One region of the Pseudomonas sp. 25 R 14 genome, then DNA from elsewhere that is predicted to be linked to it. Evidence: predicted binding sites of a transcription regulator. Region 1 holds the regulator's gene; the other holds the start of a gene.
What was found. Region 1 encodes sigma-54, which starts transcription at its own class of promoters, with help from an activator protein. Its sites were predicted from a motif close to ANTGGCATNNANNTTGCTNT; they were not measured.

Region 1 (3,412 bases):
GACAAGCAAGGTATCGCGACCTACAAGGGCGATGTAATCATCACCCAAGGCTCGATGAAAATTACCGGCAATACCGTGACCCTTACCCGCACCCCGGCCGGCGACATCGACGTCGTGACCTCGGTGGGCAACCTTGCCTATTTCGAACAGAAGCAGAATGCCGCCGATCCAGGTCCGATCAAAGGCTACGGCGTAACCATCCAGTACCACGCGCCGCAAAACCGCATCGTACTGACTGATCGTGCCAAAGTGATCAGCAGCGACGGTAACTCGACCGAAGGCGAGAAAATTGTCTACGACACCGTCAAGCAAGTTGCGACTGCCGGCCGCGCCAATGGCACCAAGGTCACCGCGCCACGTCCGCGCATTGACATGGTTATCCAGCCGAAGAAGAAGGCCCAGTAATGGCAACCCTGAAAGCCCAGCATCTGGCCAAGGCCTATAAAAGCCGTCAGGTCGTGCGCGACGTCAGCCTGTCGATCGACAGCGGCCAGATCGTCGGCCTGCTTGGCCCCAACGGTGCCGGCAAGACCACCTGCTTCTACATGATCGTCGGCCTGGTCCAGGCTGACCAGGGCCGTGTTTTGATCGACGACCTGGACGTCAGCCATCAGCCAATGCACGGTCGTGCACGGGCCGGTATCGGCTATCTCCCCCAGGAGGCGTCGATCTTCCGCAAACTGTCAGTGTCCGACAACATCATGGCGATCCTTGAAACCCGCAAGGAACTGGATCGCGACGGACGCCGCCAAGAGCTGGAAAGCCTGTTGCAGGAGTTCCACATCAACCACATTCGCGACAACCTCGGCATGAGCCTGTCCGGCGGCGAGCGTCGTCGTGTGGAAATCGCCCGCGCCCTGGCCACTGCACCGAAGTTCATCCTGCTCGATGAACCCTTCGCCGGTGTCGACCCGATTTCGGTTGGCGACATCAAGCAGATCATCCATCACCTCAAGGCCAAGGGGATCGGCGTGCTGATCACCGACCACAACGTGCGTGAGACCCTGGATATCTGCGAAACCGCGTACATCGTCAACGATGGCCAACTGATTGCCGAAGGTGACTCCGCTACCATCCTGGCCAACGAACTGGTCAAGGAAGTGTACCTGGGGCACGAATTCCGCCTGTAAACACTGTGGTGTCAGGACATTCGCCATCAGGCGCGGGAGTCAATAAAAACCTCATTATTTTTATTGTTACCGCGCTCTAGGCAAAGCCCCCGATATCAGGCATATAATTTGCTTATGTTTGGCGCTCACGCGCCCTGTCGTGGATGGCGCATTGCGCCGGCGAATAAGGTGTTAAGCCCCTGCCATGAAACCATCGCTAGTCCTGAGAATGGGCCAGCAGCTGACGATGACACCGCAGCTGCAACAGGCCATCCGCCTGCTCCAATTGTCGACCCTGGACCTGCAACAGGAAATCCAGGAGGCCCTGGAGTCCAACCCGATGCTCGAACGCCAGGAAGAAGGCGACGACTTCGATAACGCCGACCCGCTGGCCGACAACATCGAGCAAAAACCCAATACCGACGTCCAGGAGCCGTCCTACCAGGAAACCGCACCCACGGTGGATAACCTGGAAGAAGGCGAATGGAACGAACGCATTCCCAATGAACTGCCGGTGGATACGGCCTGGGAAGACGTCTACCAGACCAGCGCCAGCAGCCTGCCCAGCAACGACGATGACGAGTGGGACTTCACCACCCGCACCTCCGTTGGTGAGAGCCTGCAGAGCCACCTGCTGTGGCAATTGAACCTCGCCCCGATGTCCGACACCGATCGCCTGATCGCCGTGACCCTGATCGATTGCATCAACAATCAGGGCTACCTGGACGAGACCCTCGAAGAAATCCTTGAGGCTTTCGACCCGGAACTGGATATCGAGCTGGACGAAATCGAAGCAGTCCTGCACCGCATCCAGCAGTTCGAGCCTGCCGGCATCGGCGCCCGCAACCTCAGCGAGTGCCTGCTGCTGCAACTGCGCCAGTTGTCGGCCAAGACCCCATGGCTGGCCGAAGCCCAGCGCCTGGTCACCGATTACATCGACCTGCTGGGCAGCCGCGACTACAGCCAGTTGATGCGCCGGATGAAGCTCAAGGAAGACGATCTGCGCCAGATTATCGAACTGGTACAGAGCCTCAACCCGCGCCCCGGCTCGCAAATCGAGTCCAGCGAAGCCGAATACGTCGTCCCCGACGTGATCGTGCGCAAGGACAACGAGCGCTGGCTGGTGGAACTGAACCAGGAGTCGGTGCCGCGCCTGCGCGTCAACCCGCAGTACGCCGGTTTCGTACGCCGGGCCGATACCAGTGCCGACAACACGTTCATGCGCAATCAGTTGCAGGAAGCGCGCTGGTTCATCAAGAGCCTGCAAAGCCGTAACGAAACCCTGATGAAAGTGGCTACCCAGATCGTCGAGCACCAGCGCGGCTTCCTGGAATATGGCGACGAGGCGATGAAACCGCTGGTACTGCATGATATTGCCGAAGCGGTTGGCATGCATGAATCGACCATTTCCCGGGTAACCACCCAGAAGTTCATGCATACCCCACGGGGAATTTATGAACTGAAATACTTTTTCTCCAGCCATGTCAGCACCTCCGAAGGCGGCGAATGCTCGTCCACGGCGATCCGCGCGATCATCAAAAAACTGGTTGCCGCGGAAAATCAGAAAAAGCCGTTGAGTGACAGCAAGATCGCTGGTTTACTGGAGGCACAAGGCATTCAGGTCGCCCGTCGAACCGTCGCCAAGTACCGCGAGTCCCTTGGGATCGCGCCTTCCAGCGAGCGTAAACGGTTGATGTGACGGGCGGGCCACAGCGTTCCAGTGGCGGGTATTCCTACCCGCCGCTTTATGCACTGGCAACGAAGGAGAAGCTGTATGCAAGTCAACATCAGTGGACACCAACTGGAAGTGACCGAACCGCTGCGCGCCTACATCAGCGAAAAACTCAAACGAATTGAGGGGCATTTCGACAAGATCACCAATGTGCAAGTCATCATGTCTGTCGAAAAGCTGAAGCAGAAAATCGAAGCCACCTTGCGTATACCCGGCGGGGAAGTAGTCGCCAATGCCGAGCATTCAGACATGTATGCCGCCATTGATGACCTGACCGACAAGCTGGATCGCCAAATCAAAAAGCATAAGGAAAAGCAGCAGAGCCTTCTTCAAGGCACGGGCCGCTAACACTCCCCACCCATGATTCGACTTGAAACCATCCTGACCCCCGGCCGTTCCCTCGTGAACGTGCCGGGCGGCAGTAAAAAGAAAGCCCTCGAACAGATTGCCAACCTGATCGGCCGCGAAGTGCCTGAGCTGGATACGCAAGATGTGTACGAGGCCCTGATTGCTCGTGAAAAACTCGGCTCGACCGGTTTTGGCAACGGCATCGCCATTCCACACTGCCGCC
Region 2 (3,412 bases), on a different contig from region 1:
CTCCTCGGCATTGGCCCGAGGCACGATCAGTGTGCGCCCGGCCTTGCGTGCAGCCAGGGCCGCCGGTAATACGCCTTTCACCGCTCGCACCTCGCCGGACAGGGCCAGTTCGCCAAGACACTCCACGTCATCCAGCTCCAGCGCTGGCACCTGCACACTGGCCGCGAGAATCCCCAAGGCAATCGCCAAGTCAAACCGCCCGCCGTCCTTGGGCAGGTCGGCGGGCGCCAGGTTGAGGGTGATGCGGCGTGCGGGGTACTGCAGCGCGCTGTTGAGAATGGCGCTGCGCACGCGGTCCTTGCTTTCCTTGACGGCGGTCTCCGGCAGGCCCACCAACGTCAGCGACGGCAAGCCATTGGCCATATGCACTTCGACCGTGACGGCAGGGGCTTCGACGCCGATCTGGGCGCGGCTGTGGACGATGGCGAGGGACATGCTCGTTCCTTGAAATGGGCGACCGCTTCCTGCGGGTTTTTCAAGGGTAGACGAGGGAGGGGAGGATGCCGTGCGCAGGTTTTACAGAACGTATCCATGTAGGAGCGAGCTTGCTCGCGAAAAACGTCAACGATAACGCGGGGCTTCTGGATGCACGCGGCGTTCTCAGGTTTTTCGCGAGCAAGCTCGCTCCTACAGGGGCGGCGTGTTATTGCTCGCTGGGCTTCAACCGTGCTTCCAGCTCCGCCACCTTCGCTTCCAGGCTCTCCAGCCGTGCACGGGTGCGGGCCAGGACGACCATCTGGCTGTCGAATTCTTCGCGGCTGACCAGGTCCAGTTTGCTGAACCCGCTTTGCAGCAAGGCCTTGAACTGGCTTTCGATTTCATTGCGGGGCAGCGGGGTGTCGCCGCTGAACAGGCGAGAGGCGTGGCCGCTCAGGGCGTCGAGGAGGTCTTTGGGCGCGAGCATGGGAAACATTCCGGAAAACAGTTGGCCGGCAGTGTATCACGCAGTGCCTATAGTCTTTTTCATGTGCCCTGCGCACGATTTTCGCGCATTGGCCTGAATGGTGGTGCACTGTTTTTGTGCGTATCCAGGCCGCTGCACGGGCCCATGGGTGGACGTAAGCCGGCAACGGATTGATTTCAGTGATTTTTACGGAGCTGGCAAGGTTTCTGCTTAGACGATCATGACCCATGCACTGATGCAGTCGCTGTGACGAATGCAGTGCGCTGACGGACCAGGGTACATGTTTCGTCACCAACGGTTAGCTGGCGTCGCAAAGGCAATTGCCGAGGCGACGATGCGTTACAAAGCCAGGCACTGCGCTTAGACTTGAGACGGGTTTGTTTTCCTGGGGCAAGTCCACCAATTCGGGAGAGAGTTTTCATGAAGCTAGTCACTGCCATCATCAAGCCGTTCAAGTTGGACGATGTACGCGAGTCACTGTCCGAGATCGGCGTGCAGGGCATTACCGTCACTGAGGTCAAAGGCTTCGGTCGGCAGAAGGGTCATACCGAGCTGTATCGCGGCGCGGAATACGTAGTCGATTTCCTGCCGAAGGTGAAGATTGATGTCGCCATTGACGACAAGGATCTTGATCGGGTTATCGAGGCGATAACCAAGGCGGCCAACACCGGCAAGATCGGTGACGGCAAGATCTTCGTGGTCAATCTGGAACAGGCTATTCGCATCCGTACCGGCGAAACCGATACCGACGCAATCTAAGCCGCCAAACCCCAACGCCCCAGGAGAAAACAATATGACTCTGCGTAAATTCGCAGGGCTAGGAGCCCTGTTGTCCATCGTAACGCCCAGCCTGGCCATGGCGGCAGACGAAGTGGCGGCTCCAGTCCTCAATTCCGGCGATACCGCCTGGATGCTGACAGCTACCGCGCTGGTGCTGTTCATGACCATCCCTGGCCTCGCGCTGTTCTACGGCGGCATGGTCCGCTCCAAGAATATTCTTTCCGTGATGATGCAGTGTTTCGCCATTACCGGTCTGATCAGCATCCTGTGGGTCGTCTACGGCTACAGCATTGCGTTCGACACGACTGGCATGGAGCAGGGCGTCGTCAACTTCAACTCGTTCTTCGGCGGCATGGGCAAGGCGTTCCTGGCGGGTGTCACTCCGTCCAGCATCACAGGCCCTGCGGCGTTGTTCCCGGAAGCGGTGTTCATCACCTTCCAGATGACCTTCGCGATCATCACCCCGGCGCTGATCGTCGGTGCGTTTGCTGAGCGCATGAAGTTCTCCGCCATGCTGCTGTTCATGGCCATCTGGTTCACCCTGGTCTATGCGCCGATCGCGCACATGGTCTGGAGCGGCAACGGCGGCCTGATGTGGGACTGGGGCGTGCTGGACTTCGCTGGCGGCACCGTGGTGCACATCAACGCCGGTGTGGCTGGCCTGGTAGCGTGCATCGTGCTCGGCAAGCGTAAAGGCTACCCGACCACCCCGATGGCCCCGCATAACCTGGGTTACACCCTGATTGGTGCCGCGATGCTGTGGATCGGCTGGTTCGGCTTCAACGCCGGCTCCGCTGCAGCGGCCAACGGCACCGCCGGCATGGCGATGCTGGTGACCCAGATCGCCACCGCTGCTGCGGCGCTGGGCTGGATGTTCGCCGAGTGGATCACCCACGGCAAACCAAGCGCCCTGGGCATTGCCTCTGGTGTGGTTGCCGGCCTGGTGGCCGTTACGCCGGCCGCCGGTACAGTGGGCCCGATGGGTGCCCTGGTGATCGGCCTGGCTTCGGGTGTGATCTGCTTCTTCTGCGCCACCAGCCTCAAGCGCAAGCTGGGCTACGATGACTCCCTGGATGCCTTCGGTGTGCACGGTGTCGGCGGTATCGTCGGCGCAATCCTCACCGGTGTGTTCGCGGCTCCGATCCTGGGTGGCTTCGGCACGGTGACCGATATTGCCGCACAGGTCTGGATCCAGGCCAAGGGCGTTGGTTTCACCGTGATCTATACCGGTATCGTGACCTTTGTGATTCTCAAGGCGCTGGACCTGACCATTGGCCTGCGGGTGACCGAAGAGGAAGAGGCTGTTGGCCTGGACCTGGCGGAGCACAACGAACGCGGCTACAACTTGTAAGTACGCTTGAAAAAACATGCCCGGCTTGCCGGGCATTTTTTTGTCTGGTATTTGCTGTCATGAACGCGTGTGAGATTTTTTGTGCCGAGTTTGTGATTGGATCCACAAAGTACTTTTCACTGTGCGAATGTCTTACAGGCATGTAGGCGTATTCGGCACTTTGTTTTTTCCCAGAGCGCGCTAGAATGCGCGCCGATGGGCGCATAACTGTAGGTGGCAACAGGCTCTGATTACTCTGCGGGCCAGGCCCCGGGTCATTTCAAGGGTAGCCTGTCGAGCCGCCAACTGAGTTTGCCGGTCAAGTCCGGCCACTTGGTGATGGGCACATGGCAAAGCGTTTATCTGGGCGAGCAGCGTGATCATGACGGTGCTCGTGA

Region 2: glnK (P-II family nitrogen regulator) is a predicted target of sigma-54. The motif match lies at 1,098-1,117, and genes of this name have one in related genera.

The regions. Positions count from the first base shown of each region.
Region 1 is NZ_CVTS01000065.1:306,618-310,029, forward strand. Features, by position in the region: gene lptA (lipopolysaccharide transport periplasmic protein LptA) at 1-405, shown strand, start outside; gene lptB (LPS export ABC transporter ATP-binding protein) at 405-1,130, shown strand; gene BFQ03_RS24655 (RNA polymerase factor sigma-54) at 1,315-2,808, shown strand; gene raiA (ribosome hibernation-promoting factor, HPF/YfiA family) at 2,884-3,189, shown strand; gene ptsN (PTS IIA-like nitrogen regulatory protein PtsN) at 3,202-3,412, shown strand, end outside.
Region 2 is NZ_CVTS01000049.1:29,320-32,731, reverse strand. Features, by position in the region: gene BFQ03_RS16985 (YifB family Mg chelatase-like AAA ATPase) at 1-435, opposite strand, end outside; gene BFQ03_RS16980 (accessory factor UbiK family protein) at 644-904, opposite strand; gene glnK (P-II family nitrogen regulator) at 1,325-1,663, shown strand; gene BFQ03_RS16970 (ammonium transporter) at 1,698-3,035, shown strand; partial or broken gene BFQ03_RS29160 (YjbQ family protein) at 3,285-3,412, shown strand, end outside.